One region of the Oceanobacillus locisalsi genome, then DNA from elsewhere that is predicted to be linked to it. Evidence: a T-box and tRNA genes for the amino acid it is inferred to sense, from the RefSeq annotation. Region 1 holds a T-box; the other holds one or more tRNA genes.
The links. The T-box of region 1 lies ahead of leuS (leucine--tRNA ligase). A T-box ahead of a tRNA ligase gene usually reads a tRNA of that ligase, here a tRNA-Leu.
Positions count from the first base shown of each region.

Region 1 (7,440 bases):
ATATGTAGACATTCCTGCTATTGTCCGTGAAACCGTGAAGGGGATAGGTTATACTCGAGCAAAATATGGATTTGACTCGGAAACGTGCGCTGTTTTAACTGCTATTGATGAACAGTCTCCTGATATTGCCGGCGGCGTGGACGTGGCGCTGGAAGCAAGACAAGGACAGGAGAGCGAAGAAGAAATTGAAGCAATCGGTGCTGGAGACCAGGGATTAATGTTTGGTTATGCATGCAATGAGACGGATGAACTGATGCCGTTGCCGATTGCTTTAGCTCACCGTTTATCCAAAAGATTAGCAGATGTCCGAAAACAAGAGATCGTCGGCTACCTTCGTCCAGATGGTAAAACGCAGGTAACTGTTGAATATGATGAAAATAACCAGCCGCTGCGTGTGGATACGATTGTTGTTTCGACGCAGCATCATCAAGATATTACAAATGAGCAAATTGAAGCGGATATTATTAAACATGTTGTAGAAGCGGTTGTACCGAGTGAATTACTGGATGATAAAACGAAATACTTTATTAATCCGACAGGACGTTTTGTTTTAGGCGGTCCACAAGGAGATGTCGGTCTGACAGGCAGAAAAATTATTGTGGACACGTATGGAGGCTATGCAAGACACGGCGGCGGTGCTTTCAGCGGAAAAGATGCAACGAAAGTGGATCGTTCTGCTGCATATGCTTCCCGTTATGTTGCTAAAAATATTGTTGCAGCAGGTCTTGCGGATTCATGTGAAGTGCAATTAGCATATGCGATTGGCGTGGCACAGCCTGTTTCTATCTCCATTAACACATTTGGTACAGGAGAAATCAGCGAGGAAAAATTAGTAGAAGCGGTACGGGAGTTATTTGATTTACGTCCGGCCGGGATTATTCTTATGCTTGATTTAAGAAGACCTATTTTCCTAAATACAGCCGCTTACGGTCATTTCGGACGCACGGATATTACATTTCCATGGGAAAAAACCGATAAAGTGGAAGAATTAAAAGCACTAACGGCAAAATAAGAAAAACGTCAGGTATCTCTGCAGATGTCTGACGTTTTTTTAATTGTGTTATTTATCCATCCCCATCGCTGTTTCCTTTAAATAATACTGCCCTTTATCTACATAGGAGGTGCGGATACGTTCCATTTCCTGAAAGTCCTCTTCCGTCAACTCACGTACTACTTTAGCCGGTCTGCCCATAACCAATGTTCTCGGCGGTATTTTCTTTCCGGGAGGTACAAGGCTGCCAGCGCCGACAAAGGCATATTCCCCAACTTCTGCACCATCTAAAATAATAGAACCCATGCCAATAAGTGCGTGATGACGTATGGTCGCTGAATGCAGCGTAACTTGATGTCCGACAGTTACATCATCTTCAAGGATTAACGGCATATCAGGACTTTGATGCAACATGGAAAGGTCTTGCACATTGGTGCGTTTGCCGATTTTTGTAGGAGCGACATCGCCGCGTATAACTGTGTGAAACCAGATACTAGCTTCTTCTTCAATGGTCACATCCCCGTTAATGACAGCATTTTTAGCAATGAATGCAGAAGCATGAATGGACGGGGAGTTTCCTTTATAAGATTCAATCATCCGTATTCCTCCAATAATGTCGTATTGATTAAAGTATAGCAAAGGAAGCGGGATTCGGAAAGACAGATACGGAGCAGACGGTTTCACCCTGTTTGAGCGTACCTATTTTAGAAAAAACTTATTATTTTCTAGGCAATTATTCTAGCGCATTTTCCAGAGTGGATAATTAGTTTGAATGTATATTTATTTCTTTTTAACCTCTACAGGTACACATCTTTTTATGGTAGAATAAATAAGCTAGTTGCTTCCTGATAGCAAAAATATAAAAAGATACATGCTATTTGAAGTGATTCTATATTCTTAAATGAACAATAGGAGGAGTAACAGTTGTTCCAGCATATCTGGAATAAGCAGTGGTATAAATCTGTTTTAATCGATGGATGATGCACGATCCATACATACAGGCGAACTTCTATAGAGAGAAAACAACGTTTTGCATGTCATGAATAAAACTGATTTATCGTTAAAAATGGGGTTGTACTTTTATGTTGATTCAAATTGTAATAGGGATTTTGTTTTTTATCGGTGTCTATATACTGATAAGCGATGAGCAAAAATGGTTGCGCCTTACAACGTATGGTTATTTTGTGCTGTTAACCATTATTTTTGTGACTGGATATATGTATCAATTAAATGATTTGCAGAGCCCTGAACTGGGCGATGCTGCTGCATTGCGTCAGTGGGTTAATATATTCGGTTACTTCTACTCGGTATCGCTTATGATTATATCAGCGTATATTTGGATTCCTTATCCAAAAAAATATAAGACATTACGATCCCGTGTACTCATGATTTCGCTGATTATATTTATTATCATGACAGCGGGTCATTTCTTGAATTTATTTTTCCGGTTATTATTTCTGGGAATTACGTAACAAATATCAGAAACGTCCTGTTCATTTTCAGGAACGTTTCTTTTTTTCGATAGCAATTAAAAATGGAGCTTGATTTTGCTGGTTGATAAACTGGTACCTAAGCACCTGGTATTCCTTTTGATCCAATTCTGATGTGTAAGAAAGAATCGCTTCTTTTTCTGCTTCGCCGCCTGGATGCCCATAATAAATAACTAAGATAAGCCGTCCGTTTGTTTTTAGTTTTTCTAATATAATCCGGATAGCCGCTAGTGTGGAGTGAGGTTTGGTGATAATGGACTTATCACTTTGTGGTAAATAACCAAGATTGAAAATAGCTCCCCCTAAAATAGTTTCTTCCATATAGCTATGTATCTTTTCGTGGCTGTCCAGGATTAGAGATACATTGTGGCAGTCATTTTCCAGCAGTTTCTCCTTTGTTTTTTGAATAGCCTGTGCCTGGATATCAAAACCATACACTTTCCCTGCTGTTCCCACAGTCCGGCTCAAAAATAATGTATCATTCCCATTCCCGCAGGTAGCGTCAATGGCAACATCTCCTTCTTCAAGACTTTCCTTTAATAGAGTGTGTGCATAAGTTAAAATGTTTAATAACATGTTGTTGTCTCCTTGTGTATGATATTGAAAAATGTAGTTTTCATTATAACAAGAAAAACACGTTTATGTTTCCTGCGGGTAATCCGGATAGAATGAAATTTTTCCCTCCTATCCTGTTTCCAATTGAAAAATTATGTGTATACTAAGGGGAGGACTCATTTGAGCCAACTTGACAGGGTATGTTTATTTCATTATAATTCCAGTATCTATCATAAAATGAAAGACGATAAAAAAGGAATAGTAATAGGTCAGGTCAGTTTTAGAGAAGCAGTGGGTGGTGCAAACTGCTACTGACGGGCGTGTGAACTCACCTTTTTAGGTTGCGGCAATGAAAAAGTAGTTGCTGCCGTTTCATCTACGTTATCGATGTCAAGCGAACGTTTTAAGCGTTAATTTGGGTGGTACCGCGGGAATAAATACAGCTTCTCGTCCCTTTCTTGGGATGAGTGGCTTTTTTTATACCTGTTTTTAGTCAATTTAGGATATACATGTTAATTTCATGAGAGATGGAATGTTACAAGAGTGACGAAGGAGGAAGAAAGACGATGAGTTTTCCACATCAGGAAATCGAGAAAAAATGGCAAAAGTATTGGGATGATAATCACACATTTAAAACAAATACATTTTCCAATAAAGAAAAATTTTATGCGCTTGATATGTTTCCTTATCCATCCGGCCAAGGCTTGCATGTTGGTCACCCGGAAGGATATACAGCGACAGATATTTTAGCAAGAATGAAGAGAATGCAGGGTTATGAAGTTATGCATCCGATGGGCTGGGATGCTTTCGGACTTCCAGCGGAGCAATATGCTATTGATACAGGGAACAGTCCAAAAGCATTTACAGAAGCAAATATTCAAATCTTTAAAAGACAAATTAAAGAGCTCGGTTTTTCGTATGATTGGGACAGAGAAATAAATACCACAGATCCTGATTATTATAAGTGGACGCAATGGATTTTTAAAAAACTGTACGAAAATGATCTGGCTTATATGGATGAAGTAGCTGTTAACTGGTGTCCTGCGTTGGGAACTGTTTTGGCTAATGAAGAAGTTATTGATGGAAAGAGTGAACGCGGCGGACACCCGGTTGTCCGTAAACCGATGAAACAATGGATGCTAAAAATAACAGCATACGCCGATCGGCTGCTTTCTGATTTGGAAGAACTGGATTGGCCGGAGAGCTTAAAAGAAATGCAGCGTAATTGGATTGGACGTTCAGAAGGTGCTGAAGTGACCTTTTCCATTGAAGGACATGAAGAAACTTTCACCGTATTTACAACACGTCCAGACACCTTGTTCGGGGCTACGTATGCCGTGATGGCACCGGAACATGAATTTGTAGAAAAGATTACTACTGCAGAGCAAAATGCAGCCGTGGAAAAATATTTGCAAGACGTGCAAACGAAATCGGAGTTGGAACGTACCGATCTTGCTAAAGAAAAAACAGGTGTGTTCACAGGAGCTTATGCAATCAACCCTGCTAATGGCGAAAAAATGCCAATTTGGGTAGCAGACTACGTATTGATGAGCTACGGAAGCGGAGCAATCATGGCTGTACCTGCCCACGATGAGCGTGACTATGAATTTGCCAGCGTATTTGGGCTGCCAATCAAAGAAGTTGTCGCCGGCGGAAATATAGAAGAGGAAGCTTATACAGGAGACGGTCCGCATGTTAATTCGGAATTCCTGAATGGCTTATACCAGGATGAAGCTATTTCGAAAATGATTGCATGGCTGGAAAAAAACGAAAAAGGGACGAAGCAAACAACGTATCGTTTACGTGACTGGCTTTTTGCCAGACAACGTTATTGGGGTGAGCCGATTCCAATTATTCACTGGGAAGACGGCAGCATGTCAACTGTTCCGGAAGAAGAGCTTCCACTGGAACTTCCGGAAATGACAGAGATTAAACCTTCTGGAACGGGAGAGTCTCCGCTTGCTAACAACGAAGCATGGGTAAGTGTGGTCGATCCGGAAACAGGCATGAAAGGCCGAAGAGAAACAAATACGATGCCGCAATGGGCTGGCAGCTGCTGGTACTTCCTGCGTTATGTTGATCCGCATAATCCCGAACAGCTTGCTGATCCGGAAGCGCTGAAAGAGTGGTTCCCGATTGACATTTATATCGGAGGAGCAGAACACGCTGTGCTTCATTTGCTGTACGCACGTTTCTGGCATAAATTCCTTTACGATATTGGAGTGGTTTCTACCAAAGAACCTTTCCAGAGATTATATAACCAAGGAATGATTCTTGGAGAAGGTAACGAGAAGATGAGTAAATCAAAAGGAAATGTGGTTAATCCGGATGATATTATTTCTTCTCATGGCGCAGATACATTGCGGTTGTATGAAATGTTTATGGGGCCGCTGGATGCTTCTGTTGCCTGGTCCACAAACGGCTTGGACGGCTCCCGCCGTTTCTTAGACCGTGTTTGGAGATTGTATATGAATGATGACCAATCATTAACAGACAGAATTACAGATGATGCGGCAACAGAGCTGGATAAGGTGTATCATGAAACAGTCAAGAAAGTGACAGAGGACTTTGAGAATCTTCATTTTAATACAGGTATCTCCCAAATGATGGTATTTGTGAATGAATGTTATAAAGTGGATTCCATTCCTAAGAATTATGCAGAAGGCTTTGTGAAGCTTCTTTCTCCAGTTGCACCGCATATGTGTGAAGAAATCTGGCAAAAGCTTGGCAAGGAGGATTCCATCAGTTTAGCAGGTTGGCCGGCTTATGATGAATCGAAACTTGTGCAAGAAGAAGTTGAGGTTGTATTGCAGGTAATGGGGAAAGTTCGCGCTAAGCTGAGCGTTCCTGCAGGTACGGAGAAAGACGAACTTGAAAAAATGGCTTTAAATGAAGAAAGTGTAAAAAAATGGGTCGAAGGAAAAACAATACGTAAAGTGATTGTTGTTCCAGACAAACTGGTTAATGTGGTAGCGAATTAATTATTTATTATGAAAGGAGCAGACGCAAAAAAGCACGACGTTGCTGCGTGAATGCTTCTTAGCATAAGTAAGAAACCGGACAAATGAGGTTCTGTGTGCAGAATGTGATTTCGTCCGGTTTCTTTTTGTTATATAGACAGTTGCCTTTTACTTAGCGGGCTCCTCTATACGGGGAAGGTCCGTTTGTAATGTGGTATCCAGAAGAATCCATTTGTCTTTCTTATCATAAATCCATACCGACTCGACCGTTCCGATTTGATCAGCATGGTATGCTCCGCTGATTTGTTGAAAACTTTTCAGTCCTTCCTGCTGTTCGCTTTCTACTTCCATGACCTCAAAAAAAGCAACCGGGTCAATCATAAGCGTTGTTGGTTCTAAAAGCTGTCCTTGGTCATCATATAATTTTAAGCGAATATATTCTTCTTTTTGTCCCGACACATCTAAAATGATGGGGTCTTCCTTTGGCAGCAATTGTACGGATACTTTGAAGCCATCCATAAATTCTCCTTTTACCGGCTGTTCAGTTGGCAGTGGCAGTTCGATAAAATCATCTTTTTCCCATTGATTTAACTGAGAAGTATACAAACCGCCGCTTCCACCGGTCGGACTTTGGTACAGAATGTCCGTTACCCCGTTATGCGTTAAATCAGCAAATTGTAATACGGGATCATATCCTCCGCCATAATTAATTCGCCATGTATTATCAGTAGAAGGGCTTGAAATATCAACCCAAATATCCTGATAATACACCCCATCCGGAGCAAATAATTTTCCTTTCAGCTCTAATAACTCATTCTCACCATCTCCAGTGACATCCTGTTCATAAGTATGGATGAGGTGTACATCGCTCTGCGCTGCTGTTTCTGCCGGAGCAAAGAAAAGAGTCAACAATAATAAACTGATATAAGTCATTGCATCACCTTCTATTCGTAAAGAGATTTATTTTGCCTTAGTTTAAACAAACAATTTGAAACCTATTCATTCTCCATTTATTATGATAAGAAAGAATGAAATAAAAGGAGTTGAGAGGGAATGGAAGATATGAAGAAATATTCCCCGGAAGAAGTAGATTCTATAAAAGAAAAGGATCATATTCAGGTGATTGATGTCAGAGAAGATGAAGAAGTTGCTCAAGGAATGATTGAAAATGCACTGCATATTCCTTTAGGAGAAATTCAAGATGCTTATACGGATTTAGATAAGGATAAAGAATATATTATGGTCTGCCGTTCTGGAAGAAGAAGTTATAATGCAGCAGCTTTTTTACAGGAACAAGGGTTTAACGCAGCAAATATGAGCGGCGGTATGCTGGAATGGCCAGGAGAAATTATTATTAAGTAGTCCATTCATGATAAGCTTCCGTGATGAATGCAAACAACATGCATAACCAAAAGATATTCTGCAGGCAAATAGCATCTTGTGG
Region 1 covers NZ_JBHTKK010000043.1:508-7,947, reverse strand. Annotated here, with positions in the region: gene metK (methionine adenosyltransferase) at 1-1,012, shown strand, start outside; gene ACFQ19_RS19785 (gamma carbonic anhydrase) at 1,061-1,588, opposite strand; gene ACFQ19_RS19780 (hypothetical protein) at 2,074-2,463, shown strand; gene ACFQ19_RS19775 (class I SAM-dependent methyltransferase) at 2,491-3,057, opposite strand; T-box leader at 3,275-3,494, shown strand; gene leuS (leucine--tRNA ligase) at 3,603-6,017, shown strand; gene ACFQ19_RS19765 (hypothetical protein) at 6,165-6,929, opposite strand; gene ACFQ19_RS19760 (rhodanese-like domain-containing protein) at 7,050-7,358, shown strand.

Region 2 (25,864 bases), on a different contig from region 1:
TGGAACTGTTGGAATTGCTATTGCAGACGTGATCGGCAAAGGGATACCGGCCGCGCTATGTATGTCCATGATCAAATATGCAATGGACAGTTATCCGGAAGCGACGATGTCACCGAATAAAGTGTTAGAAAATCTGAACCGGGTTGTGGAAAGAAATATTGATTCCAGTATGTTTATCACTATGTGCTATGCGCACTATCTGCCTGAGGAAAGTAAATTAAAATTATCCTCGGCTGGTCATGAGCCGGGATATATTTTCCGTGCAGCCACTGGCACATTTGAAGAAGTCCGGGCAAAAGGTATTGTTCTCGGTGTTATGCCTGATGCGCAGTATCGGGAATATGAATTGGATATTGAAAAAGATGATTTAATTATTTTTCTGACGGACGGCGTTTCAGAATGCAGGGACGGTGACCGTTTTATTGAAACAGAAGAACTGCTGGAAGTAATCCGGAAATATATTGATTTACCCGCGCAAGACTTGGTGGAAAATGTGTATCAGTATTTTGAAAAACTTCAAGATTTCCAGTTGCGGGATGATTTTACATTAATTGTTCTTCGTAAAGAGGTTTAAAGTTATACATGCAGGGAATACAATATATTAGTTTAATCTTAATGATTGATAGAGAAAGCAAAATATCACAGTTTAACGGAACAACGGACTGCTGTTATCATAATCCATCAGATAGGAAGTTTGGCGGGTGAGGGTGAAAGCATCTGTATAAGTTCAGTTCATTCGGCTGGTATTCTAAAAAGGAATTTAGAACCTTGACGGAATTCAGTTCTACTTTATCATTGTATGGTCATCTATCTATAATCTATATGTATGATGACAGAGGGGGTTATTATGAATTTATCAGTTAATGTACAAGAAGAAACGGATGTAAAAGTTATAGAAGTGAGCGGGGAGATTGATGCTTATACAGCCCCGGAGTTAAAAAAATCATTAATGCCTTTAATCAAAGAGGATGGCAATGAAATTGAAGTGGATTTAGAAAATGTAACATATATGGACAGTACTGGCTTAGGTGTGTTTGTCAGTGCTTTAAAAGCTTCAAAGGAAAGTGACAGTCATTTCACTTTAAAAAATGTCCAGGGACGGGTATATCGTATTTTTGAGATAACCGGCCTGAACGGAGTTATGGATATTAAAGCAGCGATTCGAGGTGGCAATGAGTAATGGAAGCATTTGATTATATTGAAATGAAGGTACCGGCGAAAGCGGAATATATTGGAGTGATGCGCTTAACGCTTTCAGGTGTTGCTAATCGGGTAGGTTTTTCTTATGATGCAATTGAGGATTTAAAAGTTGCTATATCAGAAGCAATTACAAATGCTGTCGAGCATGCATATGAAGAAAAAGAATCCGGTGAAATTACCGTCGGCTTTGGCGTATATGATGACCGCATGGAAATCATGGTTGCTGATCGTGGAGGAAGTTTTGATCTGGAAGAAATAAAGAATGGCACGGGGCCATATACAAACGATGAACCAGTTGAAAAAATCCGGGAAGGGGGTTTTGGCCTGTTCTTAATTGAAGCTTTAATGGACGAAGTAAAAATCAACAATAAATATGGCGTAATGGTTATTATGACTAAATACAATAGAGAAGAAGAGGTGGACATGGATGACGACCAAATCTCAACCATTCAATAGAGGGGGAGATGAGGTTTACCAGTGGATACGTGCGCTTAAGGAAGATCCGACAAATGAAGAAATACAGGAAAAAATCGTTTTAGCTTATCAAAATCTTGTTGGATCTATTGCCCGAAAGTACTCCAAAAACAGTGCTATTCATGAAGACCTTGTACAAGTCGGCATGATTGGATTACTCGGGGCAATTAAGAGGTACGACCCTTCCTATGGTAAGTCGTTTGAATCATTCGCAATCCCAACCATTATCGGCGAAATAAAACGATTTATACGGGATAAAACATGGAGTGTGCATGTCCCTCGCCGTATTAAAGAATTGGGGCCGAAAATCCGAAAAAGTGCTGATGAACTGACGGCTAAAAATCAAAAATCTCCTACCATTCAAGAAATCGCAGAATACATTGGCGTACCAGAAGAAGAAGTATTAGAAACAATGGAAATGAGCAAAAGTTATAAGGCACTATCTGTTGATCATAAAATTGAAGCTGATTCAGACGGCAGTACCGTTGCTATCCTTGACTTAATTGGCAATGAAGATAACAGTTTTAATAATTCAGAACAGAAAATGATGCTTGAAAAAATTCTTCCTGTTTTATCAGAACGGGAACAGGTCATTTTAGAATGTACCTATTTTAAAAATATGAGTCAGAAAGAAACGGGAGAATCGCTGGGTATATCCCAGATGCATGTCTCACGTCTTCAAAGGCGAGCACTCCGTAAATTACGAGAAACCATGCAATCGGAAAGCACGGAGGTATTCGATTGATTTCCGGTAAGTATGTAGATGTTTCCGTTTATCAAAAATCGAAGAAAGGTAACCATTTTTGTGGAGACAGTTACTTTTTTATAGAAGAAGACCAGTTATTTTTAGGAGTGCTTGCAGATGGTCTTGGGAGCGGAGAAAATGCAAAAGAATCTTCACAAGCTGTGATCGATATTGTGAAGCAGTATAAGCATCAAACAGTAAAAGAGATTATTGATTTATGCAATAAACAGCTTGTAGGCATGCGCGGTGCAGTGATGGGGATTCTAAAAATAGACTTTATTGATCAGACTTATACGTTTTCCTCTATCGGAAATATAGGGATTATTATTTTGGAACAAGGATGTAAAAAGAAGCGAAATATTCCAAGCTCTGGATATCTTGGCTCGCGTTATCGGGGAGTAAAGGTAATGACAGAGAAGTTAAGTGATGGAACAAATTTTATTGTATTTTCCGATGGGGTGAAAGATAAAGAATTATCAGCGTATTATTTCACAGACTATAATGTAGAACGGATTACCGATCTATATGCCCAAAACATTGATAATACCAGACAGGACGACACAACATTAATGGCTATTAGATATAAAGGTGAAAAAGGTTGATTTGTTATGAAATAACATGGACATTGGTTCCGTTGTTAAGGATGGCAAATCAATCTTTTTAGTATGTTAGAAAGCATGAGTTTGTTTATTTTGATACAATAAGGAAGGATAGTAAGGAGGAGAAATATAGTGAATGTAGATGAAAAACTCATGGAAATTGTATCAAAAGATACCAGTGTACAAGATAGTATTGTTTCTAAAGTTATTTCTCTTTTGGATGAGGGAAATACAGTTCCGTTTATTGCCAGGTATCGAAAAGAAGCAACAGGCGGATTGGATGAAGTAAAAATAAAAGAAATACAGGACAGATGGACGTATGTTCTTAATCTGTCTGAACGAAAACAAGAAGTGCTTCGTATCATTGACGAGCAAGGTAAATTGACCGAAGAACTAAGAAATGACATTGAAAAAGCGACACAGCTTCAAAAGGTAGAAGACTTGTATCGCCCTTATAAACAAAAACGCCGTACCAGGGCAACGATTGCCAAAGAAAAAGGACTGGAGCCGCTGGCGCTGATTATTTGGGAACAGAAGGAAGCAGTAGATGTCGAACAACAGGCAGCCCAATACTTTTCAGAGGAACACGAGCTGCATACAGTGGAAGCAGTGCTTCAGGGAGTTAATGATATCATTGCCGAGTGGATTTCAGACGAACCGGCTTATCGTGAATTTATTCGAGATACCACAATGAAGCAAGGAACAATACAATCTGAAGATAAAAATAAAGAAGCGGATGAAAAGCAGGTATTTGAAATGTATTATGAATACAGTGAGACCATCCGATCTTTGGTTTCTCATCGTATTCTTGCGTTGAATCGCGGTGAAAAAGAGGGCATTTTAAAAGTGCAGGTGGAAGCACCTGTGGATAAAATCATTTCCTACTTGGAAAAAAGGGTGATCAAAAACGATTGTCCGCAACATATCAAAGAGCTGTTAACAGCTGCTGTGGAAGATAGTTATAAAAGACTGATTGAGCCCTCTGTGGAAAGAGAAATACGCAATGCGTTGACAGAAAAAGCAGAATCACAGGCAATTGAAGTTTTTTCTGTGAACTTAAGAAACTTATTACTCCAGCCGCCGCTAAAAGGGAAAGTGATTCTGGGAGTTGATCCGGCTTTCCGTACAGGTTGTAAGTTAGCTGTTGTGGACGAGACAGGGAAAGTTCATCAAATTAATGTGATTTATCCGACTGCTCCAAAGAAAGATGTGAAAGGTGCAGAAAAAGTTGTCCTCCATATTATTCAGCAGTTTGGCGTGGAGCTGGTTGCGATTGGAAACGGGACAGCATCTCGAGAAACAGAACAATTTGTTTCGGATATGTTAACCAATAACAACCTGGATATTCCATATATTATTGTGAATGAAGCAGGAGCAAGTGTATATTCTGCATCCGCCCTGGCAAGAGAAGAATTCCCCGATTTACAGGTAGAGGAAAGAAGTGCTGTGTCCATTGCAAGACGGGTACAGGACCCATTGGCCGAATTGGTGAAAATTGATCCGCAGTCGATTGGTGTTGGTCAGTACCAGCATGATGTCAGCCAAAAAGAGCTGTCCAATTCTCTGACATTCGTTGTGGAAACAGCGGTTAACCAGGTAGGAGTTAATGTGAATACTGCATCTTCCTCACTTCTACAGTATGTATCTGGTTTAAGTAAAACCGTAGCGAACAATGTGATTAAGAAGCGGGAAGAGGAAGGAAAATTCACTAACCGCAAGCAGCTGAAGAAAATTCCGCGTCTTGGTGCCAAAACATACGAGCAGTCTATTGGATTCTTGAGAATTGTGGATGGGGATACATCATTCGACCGTACCCCGATTCACCCGGAAACCTATCCACAAGCAAAAGCACTGTTACACAAGCTTGGATTTGATGAAAAAGATCTGGGGACAGAACCTTTGCAGAAAAAAATGGAAGGAATCGATAAACAAGCTGTTGCAGAAGAACTGGAACTTGGTTTACCGACGTTAGAGGATATTATTGAAGCGCTGAGCAAGCCAGAACGCGACCTGCGCGATGATTTTCCGCAGCCGTTATTAAAGAAAAATGTAATGAATATGGAAGATTTAACCACTGGTATGGAATTGCAAGGAACCGTTCGGAATGTCGTAGATTTCGGTGTCTTTGTTGATATCGGTGTAAAACAAGATGGACTTGTGCATATTTCTAAAATGTCTAAGCAGTTCGTTAAGCATCCAATGGATGTTGCTTCTGTCGGAGATGTTGTCACTGTTTGGGTTGATGATGTCAACGTACAAAAAGGAAGAATTGCACTTTCTATGATTCAGTAAAGAAGAGAAATCAAAAAAGGAACTTAAGTATTTGTTAAGTTCCTTTTTGTTTATAAAAAAGAAGACGCTCGCCTTTAAGGAAAAAGAGAGCGTCTTTCTTTTGTTTTGCTATTATTTTACGGATTCTTCGTTTGCAGCTTCCACTTCATCAAGTGAAATACCAATTGCTTCTGCAACGCCTTTTCCGTATTCCGGATCAGCACGATAGCAATTGTTGATATGACGAAGTTTAACGGATTTAGAAGCTGGTGCAATATCATTCGCTGTATTTTGGAAGAGCGCTTGTTTCTGCTCATCTGACATTAAGCGGAATAGTTTACCAGGCTGTTCATAGTACATCGTATCATCTTCGTCAAAATCAAAGTAATCTGCATTCACGTCTGTACCAAGCTGCAGTGCAGGTTCTTGATGCTCTTTGCTGTCTTCCCATTCACCGTATTGGTTCGGACTATAGCTGACTTGTCCGCCTGTATAAGGGACAACACGCATAGCGCCATCACGGTGATATGGATGGAAGTTTTTCGCGTTTTTCGGATAGTTAACAGGGATTTGCCAATGGTTCACGCCTAGACGATAACGTTGCGCGTCTCCATAAGAGAATAGGCGGCCTTGCAACATTTTATCCGGAGAAAATCCGATTCCCGGAACAATGTTCGTTGGTGCAAATGCTGCCTGCTCTACTTCCTCATGATAGTTTTCAGGGTTTTTATTCAGCTCTAATTCGCCAACTTCAATAAGCGGGAATTCATCTTTATACCATACTTTTGTCAGGTCAAACGGGTTGTAAGGCATATTTTGAGCTTCTTCTTCTGTCATTACTTGAATATACATTTTCCATTTAGGGAAGTTACCTTCTTCAATGTTCGTGTATAAGTCACGTTGATTACTTTCACGGTCTTCACCAATTACTTTTGCTGCTTCTTCGTCAGTAAGGTTTTCGATTCCTTGTTCTGTTTTGAAGTGGAATTTAACCCAGACACGTTCATTATTTTCATTGTATAAGCTGTATGCATGGCTTCCAAATAGGTTCATGTTACGGAATGATTTTGGAATACCGCGATCAGACATTACAATGGTAACCTGATGAAGTGCTTCTGGCAAGTTAGACCAGAAATCCCAGTTTGCATCAGCATTCTTCATGTTTGTTTTTGGATCACGTTTAACAACATGGTTCAAGTCAGGGAAACGTTTAGGGTCTCTCATGAAGAATACTGGAGTGTTGTTACCAACTAAGTCCCAGTTTCCTTCTTCTGTATAGAACTTCATCGCTGTTCCGCGGATATCGCGTTCTGCATCTGCAGCACCGCGTTCACCAGCTACAGTAGAGAAACGGATAAACATGTCCGTTTGCTTGCCAACTTCTGAGAAGATGTCTGCTTTTGTATATTTAGTAATGTCATTTGTAATAGTTAGTGTTCCATAAGCTCCGGATCCTTTAGCATGCATACGACGTTCAGGGATAACTTCACGGTCAAAATGTGCAAGCTTTTCAAGGAACCAAAAATCTTCCATTAGTAATGGACCACGTTTACCGGCTGTTTTCGAATCATCATCATTTGGTACAGGAGCGCCAAATGCGGTGGTCATTTTTCTTTTATCGCTCATAAATTGTTCCCCTCCTAGTAAATTAACTACAATTATTATAATAACATAATAAATAGTAGATTGCTATTAATATTCTGTGTTATTTATATGACATTTTTTAATAAATATATAGAACTCTTCTTTAACAGTGAAAACCGTATTTTTAAACAGGAGGAACGTAAGATTTATTTTCTGTTCATAAGAAATGTGAGGGTATACTTAGGATTCTATTTATTATCAATTGTATATATTAATTGAGAATTTAGAAGAGAAGTGAATGATGAGGTGCAAGAATGAAAGTTCCTGATATATCCTTGTTATGTTAAAATGAATCATTATGAGATGCATTATTTTTGATGTGGTCTTTCATGACATATTTTAATAAATAGAGAGAAGTGAGCCGTGGGGGCATTTCTAAGAAATGAAGAATCTCAGGTTCATGCTTTATTGAAAAGAGGAGCGAAAAAACGGATGAATCAACTATCAGATGAAGAATTATATCAATTGGTTAATCGGCTGTCAGAAACTTTTTTTCATAAATCCTTTCATGATAAAGCGCATTTTAATTCCCGCTTACGAACAACTGGCGGCAGGTACATTCCAAGTAAACGGCTGATTGAAATAAATCCGAAATATGTATTGGAATTTGAAGAAGAAGAACTTCACGGTATTATAAAACACGAGCTTTGTCATTATCATTTACATATTGAAGGAAAAGGATATCAACATCGGGATAGAGAATTTAGAGAACTGCTAGCCAAAACAGGATCTCCCCGCCATTGTAAACAATTGCCTTCTCAGCAGAATCGTTACCGGTATACCTATGAATGCGAAAAATGTAAAATGACTTATAAAAGAATCCGGAAAGTAGATGTTTCCAGATTTCGATGCGGAAAATGCAAGGGAAAATTAATTCGAATTTAATTTTAGATTTAAGTATTGACGAACAGATATGATACGTGGTAAATTAATTAAGCTGACATGAGATGACAATTTGTTTTTCAGCAATTGTACGTCACAGTTATTGTCAAATTACTTGGAATGCATCTACTTATTTCTAAGCCGAAAAAAGTTTTTAAGAAATTTTAAAGATTTTGTTGACAAAAAACAGGATATATTGTACGATATTTCTTGTTGTTGCTTAATAAGGATATTACATAGCAAGTAACTGATTACTTTACATTCCACAGTAGCTCAGCGGTAGAGCAATCGGCTGTTAACCGATAGGTCGTAGGTTCGAATCCTACCTGTGGAGCCATTATTGGAGAAGTACTCAAGTGGCTGAAGAGGCGCCCCTGCTAAGGGTGTAGGCCGTGTAAGCGGCGCGAGGGTTCAAATCCCTCCTTCTCCGCCATTTTCATTTTTATAATGGCCCGTTGGTCAAGTGGTTAAGACACCGCCCTTTCACGGCGGTAACACGGGTTCGAATCCCGTACGGGTCATCTTTTTAAAAATTCAAAATAAATAATTGGTCCGGTAGTTCAGCTGGTTAGAATGCCTGCCTGTCACGCAGGAGGTCGCGGGTTCGAGTCCCGTCCGGACCGCCATTATTGTTGGGCCATAGCCAAGCGGTAAGGCATCGGGTTTTGATCCCGTGCACCCCAGGTTCGAATCCTGGTGGCCCAGCCATTTTATTTTTTAGAAAGTGTACATGCGGATACTATTACTAATAATAGTATTTTTTTATTGATAGAGACTATAGAAAGTCATTTATATCAAATAGAGCCATTAGCTCAGTCGGCAGAGCATCTGACTTTTAATCAGAGGGTCGAAGGTTCGAATCCTTCATGGCTCACCATTTTAATATTGCGGATGTGGCGGAATTGGCAGACGCGCTAGAATCAGGCTCTAGTGTCCGTTGGACGTGGGGGTTCGAGTCCCTTCATCCGCACCATATTATATTCTTTGCGGTCGTGGCGGAAAGGCAGACGCGTCAGGTTGAGGGCCTGGTGGGTGAATAACCCGTGTGGGTTCGACTCCCACCGACCGCATTAAATGTGAAGGCGGATATAACAAGAGTTATAGGATCTTGAGATTTTAAAAGCACTCATTCCGATTTATGGAATATGAGTGCTTTTTTAATGTTGTGATACCAGGGTGGTACCACGTCAATATATGGATGAAAATGGATTTTACTTATTGTTCGGATTTAAAAGTATAAAATACTCGACAAAGTTCATCTAAACTCAAATTGTTTAAACAAACATATTTAGGTCTTGTTAATAGAATTTCTAACTGTTTGAGATTTTGTTGATACGTATTTGATAGATTTAACTGCATCAGTTTGTTGTTGAGTTAGATGGATTTTTCCATGCAACGACCTCCAATTCTTCACATATTGTAAAACAGCGTTATGGTACGTTGGGCTAGATGAATCATTAAAAAATTGTCTGATTTGCCGGCAGTTTCTCTTTGCTTATTTGGAAACAAATGTTCATACACATTGTAAAAATAAATTTATCCATGTCAAAGTTTTTGCAGCTTGGTAGTTGTAAACGAATTACCGACACAGTAAATAATCAAGTGGATGATGCACACATTATCTGATATAATATAGATGTAGATATTATTATTTTTAATAAAAATGCATATACTGATTACCATAAGGTGGTGATTGGTATTGAAGAAAAAAGGAGGAAGAAGAATGATTTCAAATACTCCTGAGAAAAAATCAGCTAAAGCTGTTAGAGAAGATGTAGAAGAACGCAGATTACGAGCTATTTCAAAACGAATTGATACGTCAAAGCTAGACTTAGATGATGTATTACTTGTCGATCGTTTTGGAAATGTAGATATAACACCAGACCATCCTCAATATAAATTTTGGACGGAAGATGACTAATGAAACCAGGTTACATTTATGAATTGAGATTCCCATTTGAAGAAGGGCAGGTGCTAAAAATCGCCCTGTCTTTATTATTATGTTAACTCAAGATAAAAATAAAGCAGTGGGGTTGAAAATAACTGGTACACCAAGATTTAATCGTGTACCTATTTTAGATAGCCCTAATTCTGGTTTATCTAAAGCGTCTTATGTACAATGTGATACTTATGCTGTTTTCAGTAATGAAGATAAAATACCTAGAGGAAAATTAAGCGAGTATGATAATTATATTTTTGTGTTTGAATGTTTGAAAAATTTTTAGATGTTTAAGACCAAAATTAAACCAAACTAGCTGTAAGATTGAATCAAAAGATGTAATAAAGAAGAATCAATGTACTTATGTATAAAGTACGCTGAAACTAGATTTGAGGGTCTGGTGGGTGAATAACTCATGTGGGTTTAACTCCCGTCGACCGCATTAAATGTGAAGGCGGATATAACAAGAGTTTAAAACTCTTGAAATGTTAAAAGCACTCATTCCATAGATGGTAACGAGTGCTTTTTTAATATTGTAGTAACAGCTTGGTGCCATGTTTGTTTAAAACGACTGTTGTTGCTTTGATAAAGTCTGATAGAATTATCTTGATAGATTGATTAAGAAAATTTAACAAACGGGCAATTTAATTGAGTAACATAACTCAGTTTAAGTCACAAAATATGCTGCAATTATCATTTGCTAGGGGGAATAACAATGGACATAGAAAAGAAACTGTATGATTCAGCAGTTAAATTAATTAAAGCCAAATACTCTTCAGGTTGGGGTGGCGCTGCTACAATGGCATTAGAAGATGGTACGATTTTAACAAGTATAGCCCCTGAAGTCATTGTTGCATCTACTGAATTATGTATGGAAACAGGAGCAATCCTTGAGGCTCATAAACTTGGAAAAAAGGTGACTCATTCCATGTGTTTGGTGCGAGATGATGAGCATTCAGAATTTAAGGTCTTATCTCCTTGTGGTGTATGTCAGGAAAGACTATTTTATTGGGGACCAAGTGTAAAAGTAGCAGTTAGTATACCTGGAAAAGATGTTGTTTTTAAAACCTTATCAGAAGTACAACCTTACCACTGGACAGCTGCTTATCCAGATGAAGACTTATTTGATGCCTAAAGTTCCGCAATTGGGTACGGTTGTTTAATAAGACTTCTTTGTATATGTTAAAGTAGGTTAGAAGATTAACTGAAACACGAAACACTATCTTATTTGAAACTGATAATGTTTGATTTTTGGTCTTATTTTAAAGCTTATTTCATGCCAGAAAGAAGGCGTGAAAATAGAGATTTAATGAAGTAATGAGAGTATAAGAAAGTACGTATAGCAAGTTTTAGTATACTTGGTACGATATTATCCGATGAGGATCTGGTAGGTGAATATCTGTGTGGATTCGACTCATGACGTCCACATCAAATGTAAAGTTGATTATATCAAGGGTTTTAAGCTCTTGGAATTTTAAAGTGCTCATTCCAAAGATGGAAAATGAGTGCTTTTTTTAATGGATTTGCACCAGTTTTATACCAGCTTAATACAAGGGTGTAGAGGCAACATCTCTTTCATACTTGCGAATCCAATAATACATTTGATTCGCCTTCATGCCCTGTTCTCTACACCACGCGGCAGCTTACATACCACTAGCTTTCCAAGCATCATATCTTGCTTTCCATTCTGTTCTTTTTTCTGCATTTGTCATCGCATAACCTCTGAATGATTTTCTATGGAGATTATCTCATGCGTGGTTTATAACTTGTAGGTGGGGATTATTTGACGCTTACATTAAATGTAAAGGCGGATATAACAAGAGTTTTAAACTCTTGAAATGTTAAAAGCACTCATTTTCCATCTATGGAATGAGTGCTTTTTAGGTTGGATCGACTCAATGTCTGGATGCAAATAGGTATATGGAAGGGGATTAATTTTAAGAGAATTTAAAATGGGATCTCTATTATTATACTTATGAAGATTGTGGAAACTAATCGCAATTGTATTTTAATAAAATGTGATTTCCTCAATCAGCATCTTCAACATTAGAAAGCCAAAAATTTTGTAATTCGTTCGTGCTATCCTGTTGAACCTTATTGATACTATGAAGCAAATCAGATAAGTAAACCTGTTGCATTTTTTGTTCAGTAGTTTGCTGAATTTCTTGAAAGTATGCAGCTGTAATCTTTTGTATGTTACAACCAACTATGCAATCTGGATTTGTTTGTGTCTTCAAGTGCAAAAGTTGTCTGTTGCCTTCTACAGCATTGTAAATATCAAGCAGACTTATTTTTTCTGGTTCACGAGCCAGACTTGGATTCGGATGTCCATGAACACTGATAAGAAGACCTCCCTTTTTTAAAGAGGACATAATCTGTCTGACATAAGAAGGGTGTGTGTTTATGCTCTTAGCGATAGCCTTACTGGATAAATCCTGATCCTTGGAAATATAAATAAACGACAAGATATGGATTGCATCGCTAAATTTCGTTGAATATTTCATTCAGTCACCTCCATTAATACATTTTTAGTATAACACAACTTGACCTTATTTTCATTTGTTGTTATTATAATTCATGCAACTGGATGTTAATTTTATTATAACAACTAGTTAATTTGAGATATAATAAAGGAGTGTACTTAATGAACTGGGCTAAAACGAATGATGGCTTGGAAATTTATTATGAAATAGAAGGAAATGGGCCTACTATTGTTTTTCAATCTGGTTATATGGGAATTCATGATATCTGGAATCACCAGATTAAAGCAATAAAGAACTCTTATCGTTGTATCACACATGACAATCGAGGCTACGGTCTTTCCAGCAAACCTGTAGATTCATCTTTCTATACTACAGAAAAAAATGTTGCCGATTTAAAGGCTGTACTTGACGCTGCTGAAGTGACTGACTCATTTTTGTTAGTTACTCATTCTTTAGGTAGTGCGGCAGCTATTGCGTTTGCTGATAAGTATCCGCATCTTGTAAAAGGAATTATTATGATGGGGGGACCTACTATTTCGGGCGGAGCAATAGAAGGTGAGTCGCATGAAGAAATGTGGGCTGCCCATCAAACCACTCCAAGCGATGCTGCGAATTTTTATAAAAAACTGGGGTGTTCTGAAGAAATTGCTTTGGAGGCAGGTAAATGGCAACCAACAGTATTCAAAAATCAAACTAGAGCAATTCTTCATTATCAACCTGATTCGAATGCTTTAAACCTTCCAATGCCTATGTTGGTTGTTCATGGCACACATGATGTTGTTTCTCCAAAAGAAGTTGTTTATACTATTGTTGACACATTTACTCATGCAAGGTGGGTAGAGCTTGATGGATTAAACCATTTTCCACAGATAGAAGCTCCTGAAACAATCAATAAACTAGTTCATGACTTTTATACGGAAATCAGTGACAATTAAACGGAGAGTGAATAAGGTCCTAAAAAAAGGTGAATCTATCTAAAAAATAAGGGTCAACACTAAAATCTATGGTTGGAAAATATAAATAAATGTAATACTGGAAACCAACTCTAACGGCGGTTTTGGTGGACGAGTAAGCACAACGGTTTTCGATAGGGTGAGTAAACGTAGTCCCAGTATGAAGATCCCTAAGAAAAAGCATTCTTCTTTTACCCGCGAGGCATAAGTGCGACTATAGCTCTGTTTGCGCCTGCTGGCTTGCAATCACTTTAGTTCTTCTTTATTGGAGAGATTAAGGACAAGCCAATGGAAAGCATAGTGTATTTCCACAGTGGTAAATTACAGCAAAATGAAATCACTATGTCACCCTTAGATTTTGATAAAGAACCAAAAATAAAATAAGAGAGTGTTTTGAAAAAGTCAAGTTATTAGGTATCTTGGCTTTTTTTTTAAAACGTAAAAGTTTTTCTTTCTTAGGGTGTAAAAAGTTATTTTGTAATGACAGTAATAATTAGCTCAAATACGTGCGAAGTTATTATATTTCTTTATACGTAAGTGAAAAATAGTCCATACCTTTTAATAAGTGTGGACTATTTTTCACTTACGACCGCATAAAAGAGAACAGATACTAGTTTGGCGTAATAAAATCATTTTATTAAACAATAAAGAGGATCTGATACAGGGGCTAATTTCCATATGTAAGTAATTTTAGTGTATAGGTTGACATATCGAAAATTATCGAATAATATGTATGCCATGAAATTTAATAGAGATTTTCATGTTCTGACTGATATAACCATCCGGAACTTTAGTATCCAAATATAGAGATAATGGATTTATTATCGTTAGACATTGTCTTACGTCTAAAAAAGATGTGCAAGTTGCTTTTTTGCTTATCATTCCGTTATTTCCCGAATAATTGATGAAGTAAAAATATCTAGCGATGAAGTTTCACTATACAGGAGGCATTGTAGCAATGAATAAAAAGTTTGAACCATTATTTGAAAAAGTAGCATTACCTAATAAGGTAGAATTGAAAAATAGATTTGTCTTGGCACCACTTACACATGTATCTTCACACGATGATGGTACTATTTCTGATGTTGAAATTAATTATATGGAGCAACGTTCGAAAGATGTAGGCTTGGCAATTTCTGCAGCCAGTAATGTGACTGATTTAGGAAAGGCATTTCCAGGACAACCCTCTGTTGCGCATGATTCAGACCTGGATGGTTTGAAGCGGTTAGCTAAAGCGATGAAGAAAAATGGAGCAAAAGCTATCGTGCAAATACATCATGGCGGAGCACAATCACTACCATATTTAACACCGAACGGAGATGTAGCTGCTCCAAGTCCTGTTACTTTGCAAAGTTTCGATGAAAAAGGGGAGCATGATGCTCGAACAATTACGCATGAAGAAATTGAACAAACCATCACAGCATTTGGGGAAGCAACACGCAGAGTTATCGAAGCTGGGTTTGATGGTGTAGAAATTCATGGTGCAAACCATTATTTAATCCATCAATTTGTTTCACCATATTATAATCGTCGAGATGATGAGTGGGGAGAAAATAAATTGAAATTCCCGATGAGAGTTGTAGATGAAGTTGTGAATACGGCTAAAACTTATGCAGAAGATACATTTATCGTCGGTTATAGATTTTCACCAGAAGAAGCAGAAACCCCTGGTATAAGTATGGAAATCACGGAGGAGTTAGTGAAAAACTTAATCAACAAATCGCTGGATTATTTACATGTTTCCTTAATGGATATACACGCTAAAACGCGTGAAGGTAAATATCAAGGGGAAGAAAGAATTAAATTGCTGCATCAGTGGATAGACGGCCGTATGCCGTTAATTGGTATTGGCTCCATCTTTACTGCGGAACAAGCACTTGAAGCTGTAGAATCAAACAATGTAGAATTATTAGCCCTAGGCAGGGAAATTCTATTAGATCATCGTTTCATTAATAAAATTCAAAATGGAAAAGAGGAAGAAATCATGTCAGAATTCGATCCTTACAGAGAAGATTATCATGATTTACCGCTTGATTTATGGAAGCAATTTAATGATGGTTTCTACCCATTGCCAAGAACGGATGAGAAGTAATCTTTTGAAGGAATGGGAAAAACGCTATAAAGTGATATTCAACGCTTTGTGGCGTTTTTCTTATGGTCTTTTGCTTTACATATTTTCAAATCATTTTTGTAGCTGCGTTTCCTCTATTTATATTCGCTTACTGAATAATAAATCCCTTAACAATTAGTTGCAGATGAAGACTTTTTCGTTCAATATAGCTCATAGATAAGAAAACAAATATTTTAAACATAGGAGTTGGAAACATGTCTAAGAAAGTAAACGGTGATGAGCCGCTAGAAAATGCAGATGCAGCAGCACAAACAGATTCCCTGCAACCTTTAGGCCCGGAAGATAGAGAGATGGGAACTTTCGGATATAGTGCATTATGGATTGGTGACGGTGTGAATATGGGAAATATGACACTGGGAGCAAGTGTTATTGTTGCCGGGTCTGCAACACTCAATATCTGGCAAACTTTTACTGCAGCTATCATCGCGATTGGTATTATATCGCTTATGTTTGCATTAAATGATCGTGCCGGGTATCGTACAGGCATTCCCTATGTAACACAATTAAAAATGTCATTCGGTGAAAAGGGGACGCTCGTATCTTCTTTGCTTCGTGCTGTGCCAGCAGTCATATGGTATGGTATTCAAAGCTGGATTGGCGGTACGGCATTAAATGAAATATTTATAATTATAAGTAATGGTGCTCTGGATAATGTTGCACTCGGTTTTATTATCTTATTAGCTATCCAAATCTTACTCTCCATGAAAGGCTTTAAGAGTATTAAATGGGTCGAATCGGTTGCATCTGTTGTTCTGATGGGAATAGTAATTACTGTATTTACTATTTTAGTGACAAACCACAGTGAAGCGATAAGGGACACATGGATTAACACATCAGGTTCTTGGGGAATTCCTTTTTGGGGATTTATAATGATTTTTCTAGGTAATTACGCAGCTATTTTCCTGAGTGCTGCTGATTACTCAAGAGAGCTGAAAACAGGTTATTCAGATAAAAAAAGAGGATTGCTCTACTTCATTCCGATTGTTATCGCATATGGTTCAGTTATTACAGTAGGTGCGATGCTTGCAAGTGCAACTGGTTTTACAAATCCGGCACGCGGTTTGCCGGCATTGTTTGATAATGTGTATATTGAATTATTTATTTCTGTATTTATTGTATTTGGTTCCATTGCAGTAAACATGGTGGCAAATATTGTAACACCGACATATGTTATCCAATTATTTACAAAGTTGAATTATAAAATAGCTGTGACAATTACAGGACTGCTTGCAGCCGTTTCCTTTCCCTGGATACTTGTTCAGGATGACAATGCAAAAGGATTAGACATGTTTGTTCTCACTTATTCCGCCTTTTTGGGGCCGATGATAGCAATCCTGCTTGTTGAATATTACCTGCTTAGAAAACAACATATTGATGTAAAAGAATTATATAAAAAAGATGGTCAATTTGCTGGAACAAACAAAGCTGCAATTATTGCGATGCTTATAGCTGCAGGGTTGGCGTTTATACAAGTCGACTTAGCCTGGATTATTGGCTTTGTATCTGCTGCTATTATCTATCCGCTTCTTATGAAGTATACTTTCAAAAAGTCAGCGTTTAGGAAAAATACAATTTTTGAGAATAATAATCAGTAATCAAAAAAACACCGATTTCCAAAGGGGGGATCGGTGTTTATGATTACTGATAACAGGAAAAACACCAAGTCACTCATTATTAGAGTAACTTGGTGTTTTTTATGGACTCATTTCTGTAATAAATGGAATTAGTTTTCCATCACTTTTTCATTATCTTCTCCATATAAATTCTCTAAATGCTCCAAGTGGTTAAAGCCCCAAGTTCTCATCGATACTAATAATGGCTTTAATCCATGACCGTAATCTGACATGGAATATTCCACTTTTGGAGGTACTTGTTGATAAACTTTGCGATCAATGATGTTATTATATTCTAATTCTCTTAATTGGGAAGTTAACATTTTTTTCGTGATTTCCGGAATAGCTCGTTGCAATTCGCTAAAACGTAATGTTTCATTCTCCATAAGATGGAATAAAATAATCGGCTTCCATTTACCAGAAATAATATCTAATGCAGCTTGAAGTTCTTTACAATTTTCGCCTGTAGGTTGATTTGCCATTTTATTATCTCTCCTTTATAAGAGTATGTTTTAATCCTTTATATATCATATGGTTTCCTAAAAGTAACTAGGTTTAAATAAAGTGCCTTCTTTCTAAAAAGAAACTTTAGGTTTATTATAACCCTAGTAACCAAATGAATACAATACTATTCTTTGATTTATTTTATTAGTATTTATACGAAAAAGTAAAATGAGGAGGTTTACCTATGGATATAAATGTTGACCAATTGCAATTTGGCCTGGATACATTTGGTGATATTGCTTATAAAGATGATACAAAAGAACGAATGAGCTATGAAGAATCATTGCGAAACATTGTGGAAGAAGCAAAATTAGCGGATGAGCATGGGGTGGATGCAATTGCCTTGGGCGAGCATCACCGTGAAGAGTATTCCATCTCAAGCCCGGATACGGTTTTAGCTGCACTTTCCTTAGTAACGAAGAATATCACGCTCGGTACAGGGGTTACAGTTTTAAGTTCTGATGATCCAGTAAGATTACAAGAACGTTTTGCGACCATTAATGCTTTATCAAATGGGCGCGCTCAAATGATGATCGGGCGTGGAGCCTATACGGAGTCTTTTCCGCTTTTTGGTTATGATTTAAGAAATTACAATGAACTTTTTGAAGAAAAGATTGCGCTTCTTAATGAGTTAATTAAAAACGAACCAGTTACTTGGAAAGGAAATCTCACGCAATCCCTTGATCATGTTCAAGTTTATCCGAAATTAGAGAAAAAACTGGATGTTGTCGTAGGTGTGGGCGGTACTCCAGAGTCTATTGTTCGTGCAGCAAAATATAATTTTCCTGTTATGTTAGCCATTATTGGCGGGAATCCAGCACGCTTTAAGCCTTTTGTGGATCTTTATCACAAAACAACGCAAGAATTAGGGAATCCGCCTCAATCTGTAGGAATGCATTCTCTGGGCGTTATTGCTGAAACGGATGAAGAAGCCAAAGAGATTGCGTGGGACTATATAAAAGCTACGATGGATAGAGTGTCCAAAGAACGAGGCGGGGCACCGATGAAAAGAGAACACTTTGAATACGAAGTCAATCATGGAGCGTATTATGTTGGAAGTCCAGAAACCGTTGCCCGGAAAATTGCCCAAATGATACCAGCTGTTGGTGTGCAGCGATTTAATTTAGTATATAGTGTGGGAGGACAACTTCAAAAGCATCGCTTCCAAACGATTCGCCTTTATGGTGAGAAAGTAATTCCAAGAGTCAAAGAATTACTAAAAAATAAGTAATGAATCAAAATGTATAATCAATCGTTTTTCATTCATATATAGCATGCTAAAAGTAGTGTGTGTCCTAAAACATATGAAATGAAAATATTGATTTAACAACATCTGACCTACCCAAAACGAAAGTAGTAAAAAGTTTCATTTATCCCAAAAACCTGCCAAATTATTTTTGGCAGGCTTGGTTTTTTAGGAAACTAAATTATTTGATGGCATTTCAATGCATTTTCCATGGCTTTTCATTTTCTTTAGGCTGAGGCGTCAAATTTAATTTTTATTAGCATGATAAATGCGAAATCTCTTGTATGCCAAATGGTTTCCTAAAAGTAACTAGGTTTAGTTAAAGTGCCTTCTTCACATAAAGAAACTTAGGGTTTATTATAACCCTAGTAATCAAAAAAACACAATTTATACAAAGGAGTTAATATAAAATGAAAACCCTAGTACTTGTTTTTCACCCCAATTTATCCGAATCCCGTGGTAATCGTCACTTAGTGGAAGAAATTAAAAAGCACCCGGATACTACTGTTCATAATGTTTATGCGTCTTATCCGGATGAAAAAATCGATGTGCAAACAGAACATGAACTGGTAGAAAATCATGATCGCATCATTTTCCAATTTCCTTTCTATTGGTACAGTGCACCTCCATTGCTGAAAAAATGGTTGGAAGAAGTCATTGTCTATGGTTGGGCTTTTGGAACAAACGGAGATAAATTTCAGGGAAAAGAAGTCATTGTTGCTGTAACGACAGGCGTTGCCGAGGAAGGTTATACTGCAGAAGGGGATGTTACATTCACCGTAGCCGAACTATTACGTCCTCTGGAGGCAGCTGCTAACTTTGTCAGTGCAAACTATCTGCCGCCATTTGCAGTAAATGGTATAGGGCATAAATCGGATGAAGAGCTTGCAGCAATTGCGAAAGAATATGTGCGTTATGTATTGAATCCAGAACAAACACTAAACTCTGTTCGTTAATGTAGTAATGAGCTGCCGTAAATAAAAAAGCAATAAAAAAGCTTTGTGTATAATAGATAAAATAAACCAAACCTCCAGCTTAACTTTGACGGGTTTGGTTTATTTTAATTCAGGCTTGAATCAGTAGGCAAGAGGGATTTATGGTGCAGTCCTTCCTGTAATCTATGACTGATAGTATGTTAGAAATAATAAATGCTCCCTGTATAGCTTAAGAGAATGTTTATTATTCTCTGTCCGCTATAAAGAGAGCATATCATTGTCATTTCCTGCGAATGCAAAATCGTTCTTTGTTTAACATGGGCAGAAGCAGGAACTTACTATTTTCTATTAGACTAATCTGTGTCCGCCTTCCACATGCAGAATCTCCCCAGTAGAAAATTCGTTACGCAGTAAATAAATAACACTTTCTGCAACATCTTCTGGTTGGCCGGCACGATTTACCGGCAACATTTCTGCAATGGAGTTATAGAATGCTTTTCGCTCTTCTTCAGGCATACCATAACGGGACGGCGTGTCAATCACTCCAGGAGAAACAACGTTCACGCGGAGAGGAGCTAATTCTAAAGCTAGTGTTTGGCCGAGACTGGATATTGCAGCATTAACAGCTCCAAGTGCTGAAGCACCTTCCATTGCTTTAAACGCTACAACGCCAGAGAAGAGTGTAATGGAACCATCTTCCGGAAGATACGGTACAGCGTATTTTGCAGCATGATACTGTCCCCAGAATTTTCCTTCAAACAAATGACGATCTTGTTCAGAGTCTGTTTCCGTAAAGTTGCCGTACGTCGCAATTCCTGCAGTAACGACTAACGAGTCAAGTTTTCCAACGTTCTCAAAAAATGCTTGTACTTCTTTTTCAACTGTAAAATCAAGCGTATACGTTGTTATATCGGAACCGATTTCTTTCTTAGCCTGTTGCAACTTGTCTTCAGAACGGCCGGCAATTACTACCTCTGCGCCTTGTTCAACAGCTAATTTTGCTGTTTCTAAACCAATACCAGAAGATCCGCCGATAATAACGATTTTTTTGTTTGTCAGTTTCATATTTACGTTCGCCTCTTTTCAATTAGTATTTTGAATAAATAATTTGTTCTTAATATTGAAAAATCACCTGTCAAACTCCTTCCCCAAAAATAGAGTTTGAAACTCCATTTAGTGAGGCGGAGAATAATAGGCGCTAATTTCTTGAAGGAAGTTTTACTTTATGCGAAGCTTTTTTCTTTTCGTACAGATTTAAGTGCAGTCGACCAGGCAACAACATCATCAATCATCTCGCCAAATCTTGGTTTATGCACTTCCATTGGTTTGAATGTTGCCATGTTTTCAAAGTCATTAAATAAGCTGAAGGCACCTTGTGGTTCGACAGTTGCTACTTTTAAATTCGATAATGTTGTACGCAGGGCAAGGGAAGCTGCGATACCTAGAGTAGAACCATAGCTTACGATACCAGCTGCTTTATGATGCCATTCCTCACCTAAATAATCTAAATGGTCTTTAAGAGCGGAAGGGAAATTTTTGTTATATTCCGGTGTTACAAAAATAAATCCGTCAAAGGAATCAATTTTTCTAGACCATATACTTTGCTCTTCCGTTGCGTATTCTTTATTTGTCATAAGTGGCGGGATAGCTTCGTTAAAACGTCCAAGACCGCTTTCTTTAATATCAACTATTTCAAATTCTGCATTGATATCTTTATTATCTGCAAAATCTTTTACCCATTCTGCAACTTGCAAGTTCACACGTACATCACGTGTACTTCCTGTGATAATACCAATTCTTGTCATGTTAAAACCCTCCATGTAAAATGATATAAAATAAATCAAATATAAGATTGTATTCATTTGATTACTAGAGTTATAATAACCCCCAGAGTCTCTTATTGAAAAGTAGGCACTTTAATTAAACCTAGTTACTTTTAGGAAACCAATTGATATAAAAAGGTTTTGAAGGCATAATTATAAGGAGAAATTACAAATGATGAATCAGTCTGCAGGTGAAAATTGTAAAGAATTTCAAGTTGTGTTCGATGTTATTTTGGAAAAATGGAAGTCACTGTTTTTATTTCCTTTTATGGAGAATAAAGCATACCGTTTTAGCGTAATGCAACGAATTGGGAAGGTTATTTTTCTATGAATATTCTGGTTACGTTAAACAGTCATTATTTACATCCTCTGAAGGTTATGCTGACTTCTCTTTTTTCCAATAATCCGGGTGAATCTTTTTCGATTTATCTAATGCATTCCACCATTGATGAACAAGATTTAAAAAAACTGGAATTATACATTCAGGATTATGGACACACATTAACAGTTCTTACAGTAGACGATGCTTATTTTGCCAACACGCCTACCCTCAAGCACTTTACCACCGAAATGTATTACCGGTTGTTGGCTTTTAAATTTTTACCCGAGAATTTGGACCGTATTTTATATATTGATCCAGATATTCTCGTTCTCAACCCTGTTCGGGAATTATACGACATGGAAATGGAAGGATATTTATATGCTGCTGCCTACCACAGCTTTATAAACGTCAAAGATGTGAATAAGCTTAGGCTGAATGCATATGAAATCGATGAATATTATAATTCCGGGGTACTTCAGATGAACTTGCCTCTGCAAAGAGAATGGGTGAAGGAACAGGATATCTTTACTTTTGTCGAACAGAACCGGAAACGACTGCTTTTACCTGACCAAGATATTTTGAATGCACTGTATTCCACTAAAATCAAAAGCTTAGATGAAAAAATCTTTAATTATGATGCAAGATACTACCGTTACTATAAATTAAAGACCAATGGGTTTTTCGACATTGATCATGTATTGCGCTACACGGTATTTCTTCATTTTTGCGGAAAGAAAAAGCCGTGGCATAAGAATTATAACGGAAAATTTCACGCTCTGTACAAACATTATGAGAACATGGCTTTTAAGGAGGAAGTACGTTAATTCATTGCTATAGTTTCAAAGTATATTATTTATTTCTGCTGTGCATAGGGCATTATTTTAAGGAGGGTGAGAATATTTATGGAAAGAAAAACAGCCTTGATAACAGGGGGAAATTCAGGGATTGGCTACGCAACAGCTGCTGAGCTGGCGAGACAAAATTATCAGCTCATTTTAGTGTGCAGAAATGGCGAAAAAGGAGAAGAAGCTCGTCAAAAAATAATAAACTCTACTGGCAATAAGGATGTTGATTTACGCATTGCTGACTTGTCCTCTCAGCAGGATATACGGGAACTGGCAGAACAAGTTCAGAAGCATTATACAACCTTAGATGTTTTAATAAACAATGCGGGTGGCGTATTTGGTCAATACCAGGTAAATAAGGACGGTTTTGAAATGACTTTTGCGGTGAATTATTTGGCACCATTTTTATTAACGCATTTGCTGCTTGATACATTGAAAGCTTCCCATCCGGCGAGAATTATTAACATTGCATCTGTTGTGCAGGATAAACATTTTCATCCGGAAGACGCTGTCCATCAAACGTCATCCGATTATGCAGGGATGCAGGCGTATAAAACAGCTAAAACGGCTGTGCTTATGATGACGTATTATATGAGTAAACGTTTGGAAAACAACGGCGTTACGATTAATGCGCTGCACCCGGGCTTTATTTACACGCCGCAAGCAACACGTCTGGCACCAAAGTGGCTGCGTCCCGTGATGAAGTTATTTTCAAAAAATCCGGAACAAGGTGCAGCAATTCCAATTTATCTAGCAACTTCCGATGAAGTAGCAGACACGACAGGTGCGTTTTTTAAAGACAATAAGATAGAGCAGACTTCTCCTATTACGTATAATGAAGATCTTCAAAAGGATCTATATACCAAAAGTATGCAATGGACAAAATTGCGTACGGATGAGGAATGAGGAAGTAAAATAAACATTGTGCATCAGTATATGAATGAGATGGGGGATGCAGTTAAATGGGAATAATTATAAGAAAAGCAGTAAAAGCTGATTTTGCTGCCGTTCAGCAGGTTGCTCAAACAGCATGGGAAGCGGCTTATAAAGATTTGATTCCGATGTCGGTTCAAGAACAATTTTTAGCAAAAGCGTATTCTATCGATCAACTCCATCATAAACTGGAGAAGACAACCTTTTTCGTAGGGGAAATGGAAAATGACGTTGTGGCATTCGCAAATCTGCATCGAAGTAAGCAAGAAAATGATCTTTCTGCTATTTATGTTGCTCCTGCATTTCAATCCAAAGGCTTGGGCAGCGCACTTTTAAAGGAAATAAAGAAGGCGTTACAAAGCGGCGATGAACTAGTGGTTTACCTGGAGAAGGGGAATCACCAAGCAGAAACATTTTACCGGAAGCATGGATTCACGTATGTAAAAACGTTTAGCGAGACTTTATTGAATCATACTTTTCAAACGGTAAAAATGGCTGCAGTTATTTAGCGTATGGTCGAGTGAATATAAAAAATCAACTTTCGCACCTGAGAATAAGCATATAACTCTTGCTGTTCCAGGATGAACATGATTTCTATTATCATGCTTACTTTTCGTTCAATCATGCTTTTATTTTTTGAACAAGATAGGCTGTACAGTTTCCGCTCCGGCCAAGCCCTCCGCTTTCCGACGTACAACGGTTTTTGATGGGGCGAGTAACCGCAGCAATGTTGTCAGGTTAATGAATTTTCAAAAGATTATAGTTGCTACTAGCAGATAGCATGAAAGCTAACTAGCGGAGGAAAAATACGGAGACTCCTGTGGGAATGCGCAGTGTGAAGACCCCGCAGAAAAAAAGCGAACTTCTTTTTTTCGAGGAGGCTGAGGACAAGCCCACGGAAAGCGTAGTGTTTTTCCGTAGCGGTCATATTAACCTGACAACATTGGTAACCGCAACCCCAGGACGTTGCGTTCTTAGGAAAGCAAAACGGTCCGCCGCAGCGGTCGCCTTACACCTTACCATCTATTCCTGTCAAGGGAGGTAACAAAAGAACGACCAACTCCTGTTTCTCTGGAAATGAAGCTACTTTTTAAGGTGCGAAGTTGAGTAAAAAGGAAAAGAGTCAGCATTTCGATCTTTTCCTTTTTTGAGGTATATATTTATACAGACGGTACAACTTTGTTATCGTATGCATCACCCATTTTGGAACCTTTTTCGGGAAAAAAGGGCGTTGATAATATTGTCTGTAAGCACGTTTTAAATCGTCCCATTGCGTGCATGCTTTTTCTTGGGAAAACCGTGCTACGTCAATGATGCGCACGTTATCATTGTTTGTCAGAATCAGGTTATGCAAGTGTATATCTGAAGGATTTAATCCAACACTTCTTGCATATTGTAAACCATTGTCCACATGCTTGATATGGTAAGGTTTTAGGGGGATTCCTTCTGCAAGACATTCAAAAAATGTTTTGCCTTCCATAAAGTCCATTACCAGATAATTGATGCCTGCTTCATAAATAGCGGGATAATAGGTGCTCCCATTTAATTTTTCATAGTTTTGTTTCTCTTCTTCTGTAATTTGATTGTATTGCGGATAAAATATTTTAATGACCCTGTTTTCATATTTCATTTTAAATACGGCTGCACTTCTTCCCATGCCATACAGCAATAAATCGCTATGATGCTGAAGTACATGGACACGTTTAGTGTTGTCAGCAAATAAAACAGTGGATACATAGTAGGCGTATATAGAGTGTGTCATTATTTTTTAAATGTGCCTTTCCTTTTGGCAATTTCTTTCTTGATAACAGGTACGGCATGCTTTTGTGCTTGTCTTATTCCTTCTTTTACCATTCGCGACTTTAGAAGCTTGGTTAGTTTAGACATCTTTTTTCCTCCTTAAAGTAAGTGTGGCGAAAGGTAATAAAAAGAGACCTTTGCCCACTTGTTTTTGGACAAAGGTCTCGCAAGCAACCGTTGAAACGCTTGCCAGCAGTGCCGAGGATTTCTCCTGTAATGACGACAGCTGCTATTATGCTACTCCCCTTTGAGGTTATTGCAATACATGTTTTTATTTATTATATAGAGCTTATTCTGTAAGTGCAATAATGAATGCATTTTTTTGGTATCTGCCTTTCTTTTCATAATATAATGAAGGTAGTTCCCTGTTTCTTATGCTTTTTTAGGGTAAATATATATATCTAGAATCGGGAAGGAGCGGGGATAGAGTAGAGGCGATGGGAAGATGGCCTTTACTTGCTTTCATAAGCTCTATTATGAGACTCATTTTGAGACTTGTTATTGGAGGTGAACCTTATTGGA
Region 2 covers NZ_JBHTKK010000018.1:47,615-73,478, forward strand. Annotated here, with positions in the region: gene ACFQ19_RS14015 (PP2C family protein-serine/threonine phosphatase) at 1-574, shown strand, start outside; gene ACFQ19_RS14020 (STAS domain-containing protein) at 848-1,180, shown strand; gene rsbW (anti-sigma B factor RsbW) at 1,180-1,656, shown strand; gene sigB (RNA polymerase sigma factor SigB) at 1,628-2,419, shown strand; gene ACFQ19_RS14035 (SpoIIE family protein phosphatase) at 2,416-3,021, shown strand; gene ACFQ19_RS14040 (Tex family protein) at 3,172-5,310, shown strand; gene ACFQ19_RS14045 (catalase) at 5,422-6,915, opposite strand; gene ACFQ19_RS14050 (SprT family protein) at 7,366-7,818, shown strand; tRNA gene ACFQ19_RS14055 (tRNA-Asn) at 8,078-8,152, shown strand; tRNA gene ACFQ19_RS14060 (tRNA-Ser) at 8,158-8,248, shown strand; tRNA gene ACFQ19_RS14065 (tRNA-Glu) at 8,265-8,336, shown strand; tRNA gene ACFQ19_RS14070 (tRNA-Asp) at 8,365-8,441, shown strand; tRNA gene ACFQ19_RS14075 (tRNA-Gln) at 8,449-8,523, shown strand; tRNA gene ACFQ19_RS14080 (tRNA-Lys) at 8,617-8,692, shown strand; tRNA gene ACFQ19_RS14085 (tRNA-Leu) at 8,703-8,788, shown strand; tRNA gene ACFQ19_RS14090 (tRNA-Leu) at 8,802-8,885, shown strand; gene ACFQ19_RS14095 (hypothetical protein) at 9,539-9,736, shown strand; gene ACFQ19_RS14100 (cytidine deaminase) at 10,470-10,889, shown strand; partial or broken gene ACFQ19_RS14105 (hypothetical protein) at 11,299-11,385, opposite strand; gene ACFQ19_RS14110 (Rrf2 family transcriptional regulator) at 11,782-12,258, opposite strand; gene ACFQ19_RS14115 (alpha/beta fold hydrolase) at 12,399-13,172, shown strand; gene ACFQ19_RS14120 (NADH-dependent flavin oxidoreductase) at 14,149-15,282, shown strand; gene ACFQ19_RS14125 (NCS1 family transporter) at 15,516-16,916, shown strand; gene ACFQ19_RS14130 (winged helix-turn-helix transcriptional regulator) at 17,045-17,416, opposite strand; gene ACFQ19_RS14135 (LLM class flavin-dependent oxidoreductase) at 17,623-18,669, shown strand; gene ACFQ19_RS14140 (NAD(P)H-dependent oxidoreductase) at 19,095-19,640, shown strand; gene ACFQ19_RS14145 (SDR family oxidoreductase) at 19,968-20,684, opposite strand; gene ACFQ19_RS14150 (NADPH-dependent FMN reductase) at 20,843-21,424, opposite strand; gene ACFQ19_RS14155 (hypothetical protein) at 21,615-21,773, shown strand; gene ACFQ19_RS14160 (glycosyltransferase family 8 protein) at 21,770-22,588, shown strand; gene ACFQ19_RS14165 (SDR family oxidoreductase) at 22,667-23,515, shown strand; gene ACFQ19_RS14170 (GNAT family N-acetyltransferase) at 23,572-24,051, shown strand; gene ACFQ19_RS14175 (protein kinase family protein) at 24,666-25,304, opposite strand; gene ACFQ19_RS14180 (hypothetical protein) at 25,304-25,429, opposite strand.
Region 2: it has a tRNA-Leu gene. The T-box ahead of leuS (leucine--tRNA ligase) is inferred to sense a tRNA for this amino acid. The anticodon was not compared.